One region of the Bradyrhizobium sp. P2_E8 genome, then DNA from elsewhere that is predicted to be linked to it. Evidence: riboswitches for the same ligand, from Rfam matches in the RefSeq annotation. Region 1 holds a riboswitch; each other region holds the start of a gene.
The links. Region 1 has a riboswitch for cobalamin ahead of AC1D00_RS25075 (TonB-dependent receptor). Riboswitches for the same ligand answer to the same signal wherever they lie in the genome.
Positions count from the first base shown of each region.

Region 2: linked by a shared signal. The riboswitch ahead of AC1D00_RS14780 (energy-coupling factor ABC transporter permease) and the one ahead of AC1D00_RS25075 (TonB-dependent receptor) in region 1 are both predicted to bind cobalamin.
Region 3: linked by a shared signal. The riboswitch ahead of AC1D00_RS03920 (DUF1636 family protein) and the one ahead of AC1D00_RS25075 (TonB-dependent receptor) in region 1 are both predicted to bind cobalamin.
Region 4: linked by a shared signal. The riboswitch ahead of AC1D00_RS12325 (TonB-dependent receptor) and the one ahead of AC1D00_RS25075 (TonB-dependent receptor) in region 1 are both predicted to bind cobalamin.

Region 1 is NZ_JBFUES010000511.1:713-5,067, reverse strand. It holds gene AC1D00_RS25075 (TonB-dependent receptor) at 30-2,498, opposite strand; cobalamin riboswitch at 2,625-2,832, opposite strand; gene AC1D00_RS25070 (DUF1254 domain-containing protein) at 3,226-3,810, opposite strand; gene AC1D00_RS25065 (DUF1214 domain-containing protein) at 3,807-4,355, opposite strand, start outside.
Region 2 is NZ_JBFUES010000221.1:3,264-7,618, reverse strand. It holds gene AC1D00_RS14795 (histidine phosphatase family protein) at 1-467, shown strand, start outside; gene cobT (nicotinate-nucleotide--dimethylbenzimidazole phosphoribosyltransferase) at 474-1,526, opposite strand; gene cobF (precorrin-6A synthase (deacetylating)) at 1,537-2,286, opposite strand; gene AC1D00_RS14780 (energy-coupling factor ABC transporter permease) at 2,333-3,010, opposite strand; cobalamin riboswitch at 3,048-3,265, opposite strand; gene cobA (uroporphyrinogen-III C-methyltransferase) at 3,311-4,042, opposite strand; gene AC1D00_RS14770 (cobyrinate a,c-diamide synthase) at 4,039-4,355, opposite strand, start outside.
Region 3 is NZ_JBFUES010000039.1:122-4,476, forward strand. It holds partial or broken gene AC1D00_RS03910 (cobaltochelatase subunit CobN) at 1-1,048, opposite strand, end outside; gene cobW (cobalamin biosynthesis protein CobW) at 1,048-2,097, opposite strand; gene AC1D00_RS03920 (DUF1636 family protein) at 2,094-2,468, opposite strand; cobalamin riboswitch at 2,565-2,784, opposite strand; gene cobO (cob(I)yrinic acid a,c-diamide adenosyltransferase) at 2,825-3,460, shown strand; gene AC1D00_RS03930 (cobyric acid synthase) at 3,472-4,355, shown strand, end outside.
Region 4 is NZ_JBFUES010000171.1:2,538-6,892, reverse strand. It holds gene AC1D00_RS12330 (class I SAM-dependent methyltransferase) at 1-595, opposite strand, end outside; cobalamin riboswitch at 1,050-1,244, shown strand; gene AC1D00_RS12325 (TonB-dependent receptor) at 1,352-3,625, shown strand; gene AC1D00_RS12320 (PepSY domain-containing protein) at 3,628-4,355, shown strand, end outside.

The DNA.
Region 1 (4,355 bases):
TCGGGAAGGTGACGGCAGGCGCCCTTGCTTCACCATTTGAACGAAGCCGCCACCTCATAGCTGCGTGGCGCGCCCAGGATGATCTGGTCGGTGTAACCGGGATCGCCCCAGGCGGCGTAGAGCTTGTTCGTCAGGTTCTTCACGCGAAAGCTGATCCGGGTCTGCTCGACGCCCGGGAAATAGGCCTTTGGAATGTCGACGAACGCGAACGCGTCTAAGATCGTGTAGGCGTTCATGGTGACCAGATTGTCCTGGAAGTTGAAGCGGTCGCCGACGTGACGGACGAGGCCGCCGATCTCCACCGGCAGTTTCGTGTCGAACCGATAGGATGCCCCGGCATTGGCGATGAAGTTCGGAACGTTCGGCGGCGTCTTGCCCGAATAGGACTGGAAGACGCCATTGCCGTCGACATAGGTGAAGTCGATGAAGCGCGACTGCACGAAGGCGACGTTGCCCCACAGCTTCAGGCCAGCGACCGGGTTAACCGCGGCGGCGATTTCGACGCCCTTGGATTCCATCTTGCCGGCGACGTTGAAGACGATGCCGCTCTCGGGCACGTAGACGTTCTTGCGCTCGATGTCGAATGCCGAGAACGTGGCCTCCGCGCGCTTGTCGGCCGATTGCACCTTCACGCCGGTCTCATAGGTCCGCGACGTCGTCAGCAACAGCGGCACCGTTGGTGCGAGGATGAAGATGTTGGCGACCGTCGGATCGGCCGCCGTCGCATACTGGCTGTAGAGCATGACTCCCGGGGAGACCTCCCAGGTATAGCCGACGCGGCCGGTGACCGGGTTGAATATCTTCGAGAACGGATAGCCGCGGTCGGTGCGCAACACGCCCTCCGGCGAGTAGCGCGTGCGCGACAGTTCAATGTCCTCGAAGCGGATGCCGCCGATCAGCGCGAAGGTCGAGGTCAGCTTGAGCCGGTCCTCGAACGACAGCGAGGCCGTGTTGAGGTGGGTGTAGATCTTCTCGTCGCTGCGCGGGCCGTAGAGGCCGCGATCCGGATTGACCAGATCGACCGTATCCGAGGAGAACAGCGTGTCCTGCGAGACGTTGAACTGCGAGCTGCTCGCCATGACGGTGGCGACGAAGCGGTTGTCCATTCCGCCGACATTCGAGTTGACGGTGAGGTCGGTGATATTGCCGTAGAGACGCTGGGCGTGATCCAGCGCCAGGCGCTCGCGATAGACGTTGTTCGGACCGGAATCGTCGAACGAGTTGATCTCGTTGTTGAACCAGTGCCGGTGCGCATCGTAGCCGTAGACCTGGCTCTTCAGCGAGATGTTGTTGGTGATGTCCCACTGGAAGCCGCTGCGCAGCCACAGCTCGCTGGCGCCGCTGTGATTGTCGAGCACATTGTAGGTGGTGGTCAGCGTGCGCGCGTCCACGGTGACGGGATTGAGCGTCCCGGTGTGGCCGTTGAGATAGTAATTGGTCCACTGACCCGAGACGATGCCTGATGTCGGCACGATGCCCGGCGCGTTCGCCGGCACCAGCGGTGTGCCCCAGTAGAAGCGGTCCTTGTCCTGCTTGTACTCGGCCGCGCCCCAGATCTTCAGGCTGTCGTTGACGCGATAGTTCAGCTGGCCCGAGACGTTGCTGAGCTTCGAATAGGTGTCGTCGATGAAGCTCTTGTCGTTGGAATGGCTGATGTCGAAACGGTAGTCGAGCCCGTTGATCAGCGTACTGCCGCCCGAGCCGTAGCCGGCGCGATAGCCGTGGAAGGAATCGTAGGACGTGAAGGCGTCGTTGACAACAGGTCCGGTGTGCGGCGCCTTGGTCACGTAGTTGATCGCGCCGCCGGTCGCCCCGAGCCCCGCCACCAGCGAGTCCGGTCCCTTGATGATCTCGACCTGCTGCAGATTGGCGGTGTCCATCGGGCGGCCGGTCATGGTCGAGGGGCCGATCGGGATGCCGTTGTAGAGCGTGGTGAGCTGGTCGCCGGAAAAGCCGCGCATCGAGAAGATGGCGGGCGCACCGGGCGCATCGCCGCCGGTCACGCCGACGGCGGCCTTGGCGACGTCGGTCGTTGTCTTGATGCCCAGATCCTGAATCGTCTGCTGACCGATCACCTCGACGGTCGCCGGCGTTTCCCGCGCCGTGATCCCGAGCCGGGAGCCGACATCGGTGACGGCGGCGGTGTTCAGCGGCGTCTGCACCCGGCCGCTCTGAGACTGCGTTGCCGGAGCGGCGACGGCAGGGGCGGCGCGATTGCGCCACGCGGCGCGGCGCGCGGTCCGCGGCCTTTGATTGCCGGCGCTGTTGGCGCGAGCTGGCTTGGGTGTGGCCGGCGAGACGATCACCGGGCCGACCTCTTGCGGGGGACTCTGAGCCGCAGTCTGCGCCGTCGCCAGCGAGGACAGGGATGTCGAGAGCAGCAAGGCGAGRAGGGCAGGTGTAGCGCCCCGAAACTGCCCCCCTAATCCGCTGGAGACGCCGATACGTACACGCGAAAACTCCGGCGCAATGCCGGGACCGAGATGAAGATTTTGCACGACAACGCTCTACGGCGACGCAAACACACCGTCACCGCGGTTGCCTTAGCCATCTACCTTCGCCCCAGGCGGCAGATGCACCGGCTCCTCATCCGACATCGGGGCACCCCGCCCAATGCGTTCGCGCGTGACTCATGGCTGGCAGCAGGTTTCCTGGCTCGCGGGTCATCGCCTTCGACCGCCTTCCCAGAGGCCCGATCGGGACTCCAGTGGTTCGTTTGGTCGTCGGCTATCCGCCTACAGTTGCGGGGGCAGCCGCGGAATAGTCCGCCGAGACGGACGCACCGCATTCCCTTGAAGAGTCCTTGCGGACACTACCGATCACGAAACTGGCATCTGGCGAGGAGCCCGTCAACATCCGCGCGGGCTGTTCGATAGGCTCGCCCTTCGATCGTGCCATTGTGTGACCGTTTTGCCCGGCAGTTCAAAGGACCTCGTCGAGACGCGCAGACCTCTCGCGAGAGCGGCGGCATAGGCAATGCTGCCAAATGAAAACACCCGCGACGGACTGCTCCGCGCGGGTGTTACGAACTTTTCGATGATGCCATTCTGCCGGTGTTTTGCCCGACGTGTCAAAGCTCGACATCGCGGCGCTCCGGCGCGGATGCGCTTGTACGAGCAAGCGTGTTTGGCGCGAACTCAAAACAACAAATGATTTCAATGCCCCCGCTACTGTGCATGGGGTTGTTTTTTCAGTTTTTGTTTTGAGCCTGCCTTAACAGCCCGCTCACCGCCGTCCACGCGGCGTCTCGGCCTTGGCTGGCGGCTCGGTCTGCGGCGCGCAGGTGGCCGCCGCGAGCGTCGCCTGCGCCTGCGGCATCAGGCCGGGCTCGGCGGCGAGGGCCTTCATCACGATCAGGCCGGTGGTCGCAGGGGAATCGATGATCAGGCGGTCGGCCGCGGTGATCTCCTCGTCCTCGGGCAGCTCGTTGTGCTGCGCTTCCGTCATCAGGTCGAGCTCGATCACCTTCTTGCCCGCGGAGCGGTCGTTGATGGCGTAATAGGCGATCTCGTTGCGGGTGTAGAACGACACCGAGGTGTAGGCCTGGCTCACCGGCACGGTGAGCTTGATCGGCCCGCCCGTGAGATCGTAGCGGCAGATCGCCAGCGCGAAGGCCGGGTCCATGAACGGCATCGGTGAGGTATTCGGATCGGCAAGCGGAAGCTGGGTGACGCCGTTGAGCTTCGTCATCGGCGTCAGCCGCGAATAGGCGTCCTGCGTCGCGATCCGCGGCAGCGCCAGCACGCTGACGAGATGGACCACGAGGCCCAGCACCACACCGGCAACGATGGTGAACACCAGCCGGATCATGAGCAGCCCACCGTCGAGATCGTGGGCATCGGCGCATCGCGCTGGGTGCGCGTCGCGACGCCGACCGGGGTGTCGTAGAGGCGCAGCATCAGCGCGTAGCGCTCGATGCCGCCGGTCGGCAGCCAGTTGCCGGCGCGCGAGCGCGAGGCGATCCGGATCTCGAAGGTGCCGTCGGACTGCCGCACGATCTCCTGGCTGGTGAAGCCGTAGCGCTGCAGCGAATTGGCGACGAGATGGCCCTTGCGGTCGTACAGCGTCAGCGTCCAGAACCGCGCCGGCGGCGTCACGCCGGAGACGACGACGTCGCAGCGGCCGTCGAGCGCCTTCTTCTTGTCGTCGGCGGTCGCGGTGAAGGCGACGCCGTCACCGGTGCCGATTGGCAGCTCGCCGTTGCGCACGATCGTGGCGCGCGAATAGGGGTCGACGTCGGCGGTGCCGGTACGTGGGCGCGCGGTCCAGGGGCCGATGGTGAGCGCGCCGATCTCGGTGCCGCGCGTCGTCGTCATCCAGGTCGCGCCGACACCCACTACGGTCGCGAGCAGGAG
Region 2 (4,355 bases), on a different contig from region 1:
AACTGGAAGCGTTGCGGCAGCGCCTGCCGCAGGACTCTGCGAGCTATGCCAGCCCGTCGCGGCGCACGGTCGAGACCGCGCGCGCACTTAGGCTCGACCCGGAGCTGGTGGGCGAGTTCAGCGAGCAGGATTTCGGCGATTGGACCGGCCGGCGGCATGACGACCTCGCCGCAATGGGCGGCGATGCCTACGCGCAATTCTGGGGCGATCCGGCGCGCACACGACCACCGGGAGGTGAAAGCTTTGAGGACCAGGTCGCCCGCGTCCGACATGGGCTGTCACGGATCGAAGCTGGGCCCGCAACGCTCGTCGTGCATTCCGGCACGATCCGCGCCGCGCTGTGCATCGCGCTGGATCTCACGCCGCAAGCCGCGCTGCGCTTCGTGATCGATCCGCTGTCGCTGACCCGGATCGACCGGCTGGCGACCGGCTGGCGCGTCGTGTCGGTCAATCAGCGCGTGGCGTGAGCCGGATCAGGCCGGGCGATCCGGCACATTGGCCTGCGCGAAGGTCGCCATGCCATTGTGAAGGCTGCAGGCGAGCCGCACCAGCGGCAGCGCGATGGCGGCGCCCGATCCCTCCCCGAGCCTGAGATCGAGGCTGATCAGCGGCTGCGCGTTCAGCGCGCGGAGCACCAGCCGATGCCCCTGCTCCGCCGATTGATGCGAGGGCAGCAGGAACGGCTGGCACGACGGATTGAGCCGCACGGCCGTCAGCGCCGCGACCGACACGATGAAGCCGTCGATCAATACAGGGATACGGCGCTGCGCGGCCGCAATGATGGCGCCGCAGATGGCCGCGATCTCGAGGCCGCCAACGGCGCACAGGATTTTTTCGGGCGGCGCACCCGCAACGCCGTGACGCGCAATCGCGGCATCGATCACGTGCGCCTTGTGCGCACGGCCGGCGGCATCGACGCCAGTGCCGCTGCCGGCGATCTCCTCGGCGCTCACGCCGAGCAGGCTCGCCGCGATCGCCGCCGAGGTCGTGGTGTTGCCGATGCCCATCTCGCCGAAGATCAGAAGATCGGGCTGGCTGGCTTCCGCGCGCGCGACGGCGCGCTGACCGGCTTCGAAAGCGAAGGCCAGCTCGGACGGTGCGAGCGCCGCCTCGACACTGAAATCGCGCGTGCCGCTGCGCGGCTTGTCGATGACGATGCCTGCTACCGCCTCCGGCGCCAACGTGCCGGCGTCAACCACCTCCAGGCTCGAACCAAGCTCCCGCGCCAGCACCGAGATCGCAGCGCCACCGGAGGCAAAATTCGCCATCATCGCGATGGTCACTCCTTGCGGATAGGCCGACACGCCTTGCGCGACGATGCCGTGATCGCCGGCGAAAATGATGATCGGCACGCGTGCCGCGCGCGGCTGCTTGGTCGCTTGCAGGCCCGCGAGCTCGATCGCGAGCTGCTCGAGCCGGCCGAGCGCGCCGGTCGGCTTCGTCAGTTGCGCCTGCCGCGCGATCGCCGCCTCGCGATGGACCGCGGAGATTTCGGGACATTTTTGGGTGACCCAGTCGGGGAGCATGCTGCCTCGCTTACGGCCTGCGCTTGAGAATGTAGCTGTCCATGATCCAGCCATGCCGCTCGCGCGCCTGCTGCCGCAGCGCGGCGATGCGCGGCCCTACCTCGGCAAGCGCGCCGGACATGACGATCTGATCGGGCATGCCGAGATAGGCGCCCCACCAGATGTCGAGCCCGGCCGGATCGAGCGACTGGAACGCCGTGCCGCCATCGAGCATCACGACCACGGTGTCGACGCCCTGCGGCCAGCCGCCTTCACGCAAGCGCCGTCCCGTCGTGACCAGAAAGGGCTCGCCGATGTCGTTGAGCGGCAGCGCATGCGCCGCGCACAGCGCCTGGATCGACGTGATACCGGGGATGACCTCGATATCAGGCAAGGGATCGAGCCGGCGCGCAATGCGCAGCGAGGAATCGTAGAGCGAAGGATCGCCCCAGATCAGCAGCGCGACCCTGCCGTCACCTTCGAGTTGGCTTGCGATTGTCCGCGACCACGTCGCGGCGACCGCATCGTGCCAATCGTCCACACCCTTGCGATAGTCCACTTCACCGGCGTCGCGGACGGGAAGGTCGAACTCGGCAATGCGCGTCGTTGGATTGGTGAGCACATCCGCGCAGATCGTCCGCCTGAGATCGGCGAGATCGGATTTCGCTCTCCCCTTGCGCGGGATCAGGATGAGATCGGCCGCGTTAATGGCTTGAACGGCGGCGCGCGTGAGCTGCTCGGGATCACCGCAACCGATGCCTATCAGGGAGAGCGTGAGCATCACGTTCGCGAAGGGCGGCCATCACGGCCGCCCTTTCGCTTGTCTCTTAGGCCGCGTTGTGCAGGCGCGGGGTCACGAGGCCGGGCGCGGTGACGCCGCGCAGCGACTTCGCCAGCGCCAGCACGGCGAGATCGGCCAGCGGCTCGATCACGATGACGAGCGCGTAGGAGGCCGCGAAGGTCGCGATGTTGACGAGGTTGGTCGCGCCAAAGCCGGAACCATAGAGCGCCCAGAACGCGACCCACGCGATGACGCCGGCCTGATAGGTCGTCGAAAGCGCCAGCGCCTGGCGATACCTGAGATCGACATAGGCGGTGTTGCGGGCAACGATCCGTCCGGCGATCGCCTGGATCGCGAACAGCGGCACCAGCAGCGTGGTGACGTTCATGCCGTATTGCGGCAGGTCCGGCGGCTCGAAGAACACACCCTGGAACAGCAGGCCGAACGCAAGGCCGAAGGCCGCCGGCGCTGCCCCGAACAGCAGGAACAGGGTCGAGCCAAGGATGAAGTGCACCTCGGACACGCCGACCGGGAAGTGCGGCAGGATCTCGAAGAAGACGAACACGAGGCCCGTGGTGGCGAGCGTCCGCGCCGCGAACGACGTGATGCCCTGCTCGCGCACGGTCTCGACCGCGAGCTTCAACGCAACGCCGCCGACGGCGATGCCGGTTGCGTAACTCAACACGAGCTTGGCGCCCGATACGACTCCGGGTTCGATATGCATGGTTCAGTTCCTTCCTGCCGTCACACCCGACGGCCTTGGCCACAAAACATGCACGGCCGGTCTCCTGGCTCGCGGTTCACTGGGGTTCTCCGGCCTTCCCGAGCCTTGCGGCCCAGTGGCTGATCGGAGCCCCTCACCGCTTACAGTCGCGGGGGCGGCTGGGGTTTTGGGCGGCGCAACTGTCCGCCCACCCCCATTCCCGATTATGCTCCGGCGGCTTGCACCGCATCGAGCACCATGCCCGTCCTGTGTGCCCCTTTCGCCAGCCGGGCGTCAAGGGCTGAAGGGCGATTGAGACCATCATGACGGGTATTCTCCCGCCAGTGCGCCGAACAGGATCACGGCGGCCGTCGAGGCAGCGCCGCCCCGCGCAAGCTGCTCGGCCAGCTCGGCAATGGTGGTGCGGACCAGCCGCTCGTCGGGCCGGCCGAGGGATTCGGCGAACAGCGCCGGCGTGGTCGGCGCGAGGCCGTGCGCGATCAACTTTGCGGCAAGGGCCGGAAAGGTGCGGCGGCCCATATAGACCACGGTGGTCGCCTCAGGGTCGGCCAGCGCCGCCCAGTTCAGGTTTTGCGGCAGCTCGCCGGTGACGTCGGCCCCGGTCACGAACTGCACCCGGCGCGAGGTATGGCGCCGGGTCAGGGGTATGCCGGCTTGCGCAGCGGCCACGCAGGCCGAAGTGACGCCGGGAACGATCTCATAGCCGATGCCGGCTTCGCGCAGCGTTTCGAGTTCCTCCTCGAGCCGGCCAAAGATGCCGGCATCGCCGGACTTCAACCGCACCACGCGCGCGCCAGTCGCGGCATAGTCGACCAGCAGGCGGTTGACGTGATGCTGCTTGGTCGAAGGCCGCCCGGCCCGTTTCCCCACCGCAACGAGATTGGCGCCGGGACGGGCGAGGTCGAGGATCGCGCCCGAGGCGAGGTCGTCAAAAAGCACGACATCGGCCTCGCGCAGCCGGGCGGCACCCCTGAGCGTGAGAAGCTCGGGGTCGCCGGGACCGGCGGAGATAAAGGAGACAAAACCGCTCACCGGTCCTCCGCGATCAGATGGAAGAACGTGCCGGTGGCGTTGCCCCGGCGCGAACCGGTCTCGGCGATGACCGCACCGGTCGCATCGTGCACGACCGCGAGCGGCGTGTCGGGCTGGGCAAGAATGGTCGAATAGTGGAACTCATGGCCGCGCAGGCGTGCGCCGGCGCGATGTCCCGGCATCGGCGCGGCGAGTTCGGCGAGACGATAGCCCAGATGCATGCGGCGCTTGGCAAAGCTGGTCTCCAGGCCGAGCAGGCCCGCCATCTCATGGCAGACACCGTCGGCGTCGGTCAAAGCGGTTCCTAGCACCA
Region 3 (4,355 bases), on a different contig from region 1:
GCTCGTCAGCGCGATGCGCAAGATGCGAAAACTGCAAATCAGCATCACGCTCCGCTGCCGACTTGAAACTCACCACGCCCGCGAACAGGCGACCGTCGACCTCGGGCAGCACCACATGCATCGCAAGGTCGCCGGGCGACAGGCCGCGCAGCGATTCCGCCCACTCCTCGCGCCGCGCCGTGGAGAGCGCGACCTGGAACACGGGACACGATGCAGCATCGAACGGTGTCGTGCCGTCATCGCCGACCGCGGAGAACGCCGTCGCATTGACGATCGCGGCCGGAGGATCTTGCGCAAGGAGCGCCCGCAGCCAGTCCGCAACGCCCGCGGCCTTCAGCGAGGTGACGAAAAGGCCATACGCGTCAAACCCCTTCTCGCGCAGCGTGGCAATCAGCGCGTCGACCGGGCCGGTGTCCGCGGCGGTGAGGTACGAGCGATAAAACGTCACCAGCGCGCGCGGCCTGCCCTCGCCGTCCGGTATCGCCGCGATGACGCCGCGCGCGGGATCGTAAAAGCCCATCTCGGGCACGGTCGTCTCGCCGACGACCGGACCGGCGTAGAGGCCCGAGGCCAGTGCAAGCTGCGCGATCGCCGCTTGCGCCGCGACCGGACCACCGGTGTCGCAGAGCACCTTCAAGCGGCGCAGCGTCGAGACCGGCAGGGTTGAGTATGCATCGAGCCGTGTGTCGTCGCGGCCATCGGCCGGCAGCACCGCGAGCACGATGCCGCGCGCCTTCGCAAGTTGCTGGAGAGCCGCGAGTCCGTAGAGCCAATAGGACTCGCCGCCGATCAGGCGGACCAGAATGCCGCGAGCCTGGGCCAGCGTGCGCTCGATGTAGGTGTCGATAGAAAGCGGATGACGCAGTTCGGCGAGATTGGCGAGCCGCAGCGACGGCAGGCTGTCGCGGCCGCGCCGCCAGCCGGCCGCGAACGCGGCCAGATCGGAATCCGAGTACGAGAGCACCACGAGATCGGCCGGGTCCTGGCCGATGTCCCTTGGCGTCGCGGTCTCTTCCAGACCGCGGCTCTCGCGGAAGACGACGTGCATCAGATGCCAGATCCTGAAAGACCAAGTCCCGCTCTTATCGCGGCCTCGTCGATATCGCCGTGCTCGCCGATCACGACGAGCCTTGACTGGCGCGCGACCGCGCCCCAGGGCTTGTCGAACTGGTGACGCACGCGCTCACCGACCGCCTGGAGCAGCAGGCGCATCGGCTTGCCCGCGACCGCGATGTAGCCCTTGACGCGCAGCACGTTCTGCTCGCGCGACAGGCGCTGAACCGAGGCGACCAGTGTGTCGATATCCGTGACCTCAGGAAGGTCGATTACCACTGAGGCAAAGTCGTCGTGCTCATGCTCCTCTTCGCCGTCGTGATGCGACGGGCGCGCGGCGAGATCATTCTCGGCGGCAGCACCGAGGCCGAGGATGACGCGGGCGTCGATCGCTCCATCAGTGATGGGGAGCATCGGCACGCGGCGCGGCATCTCGGCGGTGATGGCAGCCTTGGCCGCTTCGATCCCCGCAGCACCTGCGAGATCGGCCTTGGTGAGCAGCACGATGTCGGCGCRGGCGATCTGGTCCTCGAACACTTCCGACAGCGGCGTCTCGTGATCGAGATTTTCGTCCGCCGCACGCTGCGCTTCCACCGCGGCCGGATCCGGCGCAAAGCGTCCGGCGGCGACGGCCTCGGCATCGGCGAGCGCGATCACGCCGTCCACGGTGATGCGCGAGCGGATCTCCGGCCAGTCGAACGCCTTGAGCAAAGGCTTGGGCAGCGCGAGGCCCGAGGTCTCGATCAGGATGTGATCGGGCCTTACGGGCCGCGCCAGCAACAGTTCCATGGTCGGGATGAAATCGTCGGCAACGGTGCAGCAGATGCAGCCATTGGCGAGCTCGACGATGTTTTCCTCCGGACAATTGGCATCGGCGCAGGACTTCAGGATCTGGCCGTCGACGCCCTCGCTGCCGAACTCGTTGACGAGCACCGCGAGCCTCTTGCCGTTGGGATTTGCGAGAAGATGCTGGATCAGCGTCGTCTTGCCGGAGCCGAGAAAGCCGGTCACCACCGTGACAGGGACTTTTGCGAGCGAATTCATTCGGCGGCCTCCGGCACGACGGCAATGGGGGGAATGCGGGCAAGCGATTGCTTGCGGAAGATCTCGGGGCGGCTGCGCCAGGGCACGAGGCCGTCGGGCGCGGCCGCATAGGCGGCGGCGCCCGCGATCACGTCGCGCGCGTTGGCATCCGACAGGCGGCCATAGACATAGGACCAGCGGCCGGGCGCGCTCAGCGCGACCGAGCAACCCTGGTTACAGGCCGACAGGCATTCGACGGGAACCACATTGACGCCATCGGGCACGCCGGCCTCCAGGATCGCACCGTGAAGGCGCTTGCCCGGAGTGACTTCGCCCTCGCCAAGTGTCTCGCCGGCGCGGCAGGTAATGCAGACGTGAAGTGTGACGGTCATCGCCTCTTCCAGAATAAACAGCGGGAGGCGAAGAGGCCCACGAACCGGTCTTGCGAGGGTCCGTTTCCCCGTCGCGGAACACCCCGTCCGCCGGTCCAAAAATCGTCCGCGCTGGCAGGTCTCCCGGCTTGCGGAGCAGGGTTTTACCCTTCGATCCCCGCCTTCCCGATCCCGTTAGGGGTCAGTGGCCTCGGGCATCTCTCCGGTCACGGTCGCGGGGGCGGCTGCATTTTGGACCCAAATCTTGCCGATTCGGACCCTATCGCATTCCCTCTTCGCCTGTCATAGGACAGGAACCAACGCCGGGCCACCATTTGCCCCCGGCCGCCTCTTGTCAAGCCGAAGGACCAGGTACGATGACGCCTGAACCGGATACCCAAACGAGCGAGGAAACCGACGCCCGCCACGCCGCGAAAATGGCGAAGAAGAAGGCCGCCCGCGACAAGATCATGGCGACCAAGAGCGGCGAAAAGGGCCTCATCATCGTCCATACCGGCGCCGGCAAGGGCAAGTCGTCCTCGGCCTTCGGCATGATCGTGCGCTGCGTCGCCCACGGCTTCCCCTGCGCGGTGGTGCAGTTCATCAAGGGCGCCTGGGACACCGGCGAGCGCCGCCTGCTCACGGGTCATTTCGGCGATCTCTGCCAGTTCCACGCGATGGGCGAAGGTTTCACCTGGGAGACGCAGKACCGCGCCCGCGACATCGCCGCCGCACGCGCCGGCTGGGAGAAGGCGAAGGAGCTGATCCTCGATCCCAGCCTGCGCATGGTCGTGCTCGACGAGATCAACATCGCGCTGCGCTACGACTACCTCGATATCGCTGAGGTCGTCGAATTCCTCAGCACGCAAAAGCCTGAGATGACGCATGTCGTGCTCACCGGGCGTAACGCCAAGGACGAGCTGATCGAGATCGCCGACCTCGCCACCGAGATGACGCTGGTGAAACATCCGTTCCGCTCCGGCATCAAGGCGCAGGCCGGCGTCGAGTTCTGAAGACACACGCGATGGCGCGCGCATTGATGATCCAGGGGGCCGGCTCGGACGTGGGCAAGTCGCTCATCGTCGCCGGTCTTGCGCGCGCCTTCACGCGGCGCGGCCTGCGCGTGCTTCCCTTCAAGCCGCAGAACATGTCGAACAATGCGGCCGTGACCGTCGATGGTGGCGAGATCGGCCGCGCTCAAGCACTGCAAGCCCTCGCCGCCGGCGTCGAGCCACACACCGACATGAACCCGGTGCTCCTGAAGCCGGAGACCGATGTCGGAGCGCAAGTCATCGTGCATGGCAAGCGCATCGCAACTGCGCGTGCGCGTGACTATGCGGCGATGAAGCCACAGCTGATGGGCTCCGTGCTGGAGAGCTTCGAGCGGCTGAAGGCGCGGGCCGATCTCGTGCTGGTCGAAGGCGCCGGCAGTCCCGCCGAAGTGAACCTGCGCAAGGCCGACATCGCCAATATGGGCTTTGCCCGAAAGGCCGATGTGCCGGTTGTGCTGATCGGCGATATCGACCGGGGCGGCGTCATCGCCCAGCTCGTCGGCATCAAGACGGTGATCGACCCCGACGATGCCGCGATGATCCGGGGTTTTGTCATCAACAAGTTCCGTGGCGATCCCACGCTGTTCGACGACGGCTACAAGCTGATCGAGCAGAAGACGTCCTGGCGCGGCCTTGGTGTGCTGCCCTGGTTTGCGCGCGCCGGCGAGCTGCCGGCCGAGGACGCGCTGGGCCTCAGCGACGCGCGAAAGCCGGGCCAATGCAAGATCGCCTGTCTCGCGCTGTCACGGATCGCCAATTTCGACGATCTCGATCCGCTCAAGCTCGAACCCGGCGTCGATCTCGTGATGGTCCGTCCGGGTGAAGCGATCCCCGGCGACGTGAGGCTCGTCATCAT
Region 4 (4,355 bases), on a different contig from region 1:
CGCAGCGCAGGAGCTCGATTGGCGTGCCATGCTTCGACGTCGGAAGCTCGAGGTCGACAATTCCGACCCGTGCACCCTGCTTCAAGGCGGGCGCGAGATTGTAGAGGAAGGCATAGGGTTGCGCTATCTCGTGATACATGTGCACAAGGATTGCGGCATCCAGCGACGAAGCGGGCAGACGCGGGTCGTGTGGTTCGCCGAGCGCGAATTGCACGTTCGTCAACTTCAGAGATTCTGTTCGCCTGGCGAGTTCTATGAGGTAATCCCGCGTGACTTCCTGGGCAACGACAGAGCCGGCGGGTCCGACGAGGTACGAGAGTCTGACCGTGTGGTAGCCACTGCCTGCACCAATGTCGCCGACTGTCATGCCAGGTTTCAGTTCAAGAACGCGTGCGATCTGGCCGGCCTCATCGAGAGCGTCGCGGCGCTCTTCGGCGGAGCGGCGTGAGCTGACAATCCGTGCAACAGGGCGCTGTGGTGAGGGAAACTCGTTTGCCGCAACTCCGGGGGGAGCCAGATAAGCTATGTCAGCGGCATATGCGCAAGCTGCAGTAAACGCCACAAGGAGCGTCGCTGCATAAACCAGTGCCGTCACGCCCCTGCCAGGCTTTCTCAACCGGTCGAGGCGCAGTCGCCCGGGTTTTGTGAGCTCTCGATGTGCGCTCACCGTCAAGTCAATGAGGTTCAGTGTAGCGGGCAACTCCATCCGTGCGCCTCGCGCTTACGCCCACCCATTGCACCTGAAAGCAAATCCTATCAACCCAATGGATCTGCATTGGGTCAAGCCATTAATGTCCGTTGCGGGTCAAAATGCGCCGTTCAGGCGGCACGCCGTCTGCTTCCGGTCTACCCCTATGAGCCGACAAATTGGCGTTTCGTCTGCACTTCGTGTTTGGGCCACAACCTGACTTGGCCCGAGACAGACGAAAGGCCGCCCCCGGGTGGTCGCCAGCTAAGGACTTTGGCAATCCCCGCTCGGTCGGGCGATCGGGACAGCGCGCTGCTTTCCGCCGCAGCCCGATGGCCAGTTGACAGTCCTTTGCAAATAAAATTAGGGTGCCTGCGACGGTTCTCTTTCGGGAGATCAATAGGGAATACGGTGCGGGGATCCCCCAACGCCGTGGCTGCCCCCGCAACTGTAAGCGGCGAGCCTTCGTCAAAAGCCACTGGGCCTGCGGGCTTGGGAAGGCGGCGACAGGCAGCGACCCGCGAGCCAGGAGACCTGCCGTCAGTCGTGGTCACACGCGAGCACATTGGGCGGGGTGTCCTGATGAGTGTTGAGCTGTCTTCCTCTTGAGGCAGCGGCCAAACTGCGTTCGCGGTGACGTGCCACGTTATCGCGAGACTATTGATGACCTCCCGTAAAATTTCCGCGCCACGGCAGCGCTGCGCGTTGCTCCGTTCAGTTGCATTCTCCTGCCTTGTGCTGTCGACCGACGGCTGGGCGCAGTCCGAAAGGCCGGGCCAGACGCTCGACCCTGTGGTGGTGCAGCCGCCAGTGAGGCAGCCGAATGCCCGCAGCACCCGACGCAGCGATGCAATGCGCTCCGCGCGCTCACGCCAACAACGAAGTGTAACTGGCGACTCGCGTGCTCCGACTGTGAACCCGACGGGTCCGGCGTTCGCCGCACCGACGCTCAACCTCACCGGTGCGAGCACGGCCGGCAGCCGCCTCGGCCTCACGCGACTGCAGACGCCGGCCAGCGTGGAGGTGATATCAGCCGAGACCATCGCCGAGCGCGGCCAGCAGAACATCCTGGACGCGGTGACGCAAAACGCGACCGGTTTCACAGCGAGCCCGGCCCCCGGCAATGGCGGCGTCTCGTTCAATACCCGCGGCTTCACGGGCCTTGGCTCCGTCATGACGCTGTACGACGGCACCCAGCTCTACATCGGTGCCGGGACGGTGACCTTTCCGTTCGACACGTGGTCGACTGAGCGCATCGAAGTGCTGCGCGGCCCTGCGTCGGTGATGTATGGCGCCGGTGCGGTCGGCGGCGCCATCAACATCGTTTCGAAACTGCCGTCGTGGGTCGCTCGCAACCAGGCAGAGGTCTCGCTGGACAGCAACATGACGAGGCGAATTGCCGTGGATAGCGGCGGCCCGGTTAGCAAGGACGTGGCCTATCGGATCACCGCCACCGGCAACATATCGGACGGATGGGTTGATCGTGACGACACCTCGAATGTCGCGCTTCATGCCGTGGTCCAGATCAGGCAGAACGAAGACGTCACCTGGACGCTGTCCACGGACTACGGTGACCGCAACCCATCGCGGTACTTCGGAACGCCGTTGATCAACGGCATACTTAATGAATCTCTCCGGTTCAAGAACTACAATGTCAGCGACAGTCACATCCGATACCAGGATAGCTGGAACCAGGTGAAGACCGAATGGCAGGTTGCCGATGGCATCTCGATCCAGAACACGCTCTACTACCTGAACTCCAAGAGGCACTGGAAGGACGTCGAGAGCTACGCCTACAATCCCGCCACCGGCCTGATCAATCGAAGCAGCTACATCGAGATTTTTCACGATCAGCAGCAAGTCGGCAATCGCTTGGATGCGAAATTCCGCGGGCACGTCCTTGGCATGGCCAATGAGTTCGTGGCGGGCTTCGACGTCAACAGCATCAATTTCACCCACACCAACAATTCGCCTTATGGCGGCTCATCGTCCGTCAACCCGTTCAACTTCGTTCCAGGCTTGTTCAGCAGCCCGAACGCCACGATTCCCAGTTACGGCAGCGTAACCAACCAGTATGCGCTGTTTGCCGAAAACCGGCTGTCGGTGACCGAGCAACTATCCTTGATTGCCGGTATCCGCCAGGATGACCCGACCATCACGCGCACCGACCATGTCACGCCCGCCAACAGCTTCGAGAAGTCGTTCTCCTCGACAACCTGGCGCGCCGGTGCGGTCTATACACCGATGAAGGACCTCGCATTCTATGGCCAGTATGCAACGGCCGTCGACCCTGTCGGAGGGCTCATCTCGCTGTCCTCCGCAAACAAGAACTTCGATCTGGCCACAGGCAAACAGATCGAGATCGGCGTCAAGCAATCGTTCTGGGGCGGCCGGGGTGAATGGACACTGGCCGGCTACGAGATCGTAAAGAACAACCTGCTGGCACGCGATCCCAACATTCCTTCGCTCACCGTCCAGGTCGGCCAGCAATCATCGCGTGGGATCGAAGCATCAGTCGGATTCCTACTCGACTATGGCTGGCGAATAGATGCAAACACCGCCTTCCTGCGCGCGAAGTATGACGACTTCGTGCAATCGGTTGGTGGCGTGGCCGTGAACTATGCCGGCAACGTGCCGGTCAACATACCGCAGACCGTCTCCAACATCTGGGCGACCTGGGCCTTTGCGCCGAACTGGTCGGCCAATGCGGGCGTGCAGATCGTCGGCAAGACCTACGCGGACAATGCCAACACGATGACGCGCCCGGCCTATAACATCGTCAATGCCAGTGTGCAGTGGAAGCCCGATCTCAACACCACCGTGTCGTTCCGCGTCTACAATCTGTTCGACGAGGTGTACACGACTTCGGGCGGCACCACACAGTGGCTGCTCGGCATGCCCCGCACGGCTCAGCTCGCGGTCAACGTGAAGTTCTGAGCGTGGCACGCGCCCTGAAACGAACGCTCCGGCGGTGGCTGTATATCGGGCACCGGTGGATCGGCATCACTACCTGCCTGTTTTTCGCCATGTGGTTCATTTCCGGCGTGGTGATGATGTACGTCGCCTTTCCCAGCCTTTCAGACAAGGAAAGACTGGCAGCGCTTCCCGACATTCAATGGGAGAAGGTGACGCTGTCGCCGGACGACGCGATGAAGATGGCAGGCGCCACCCGCTATCCGCGCGATCTCCGGCTTTCCATGCTGGCCGACGAGCCGGTGTATCGGATGACGGGCTGGGACAGCAAACGGCAGACGATCTCTGCAGCCGATGGCCACGTCATCACTGGCATTTCCGAACAGCAGGCGCTCGACGTCGTGCAACATCATCCCGCGAGCAAATCACCGCGGCTCGAAGCGATCATCGACCGAGACCAATGGAGCGTAACTGCCCGTTATGATCCGCTGCGACCGCTCTACTTGATTGCGCTCGGCGACGATGCCGGCACCAAGCTCTATGTCTCCTCGCGCTCCGGCGAGACTGTGCTCGATACCAACCACACCGAGCGCGTCTGGAACTGGCTCGGCTCGATTCCACACTGGATCTATCCGACCGTGTTGCGCAAGGATGGGCCATTGTGGCGGCTGGTCGTGCTTTGGATCTCTGGAATCTGCCTCATCGTCGGCGCCACCGGCATCTGGATCGGCATCCTGCGCGTACGGCTGAGGCG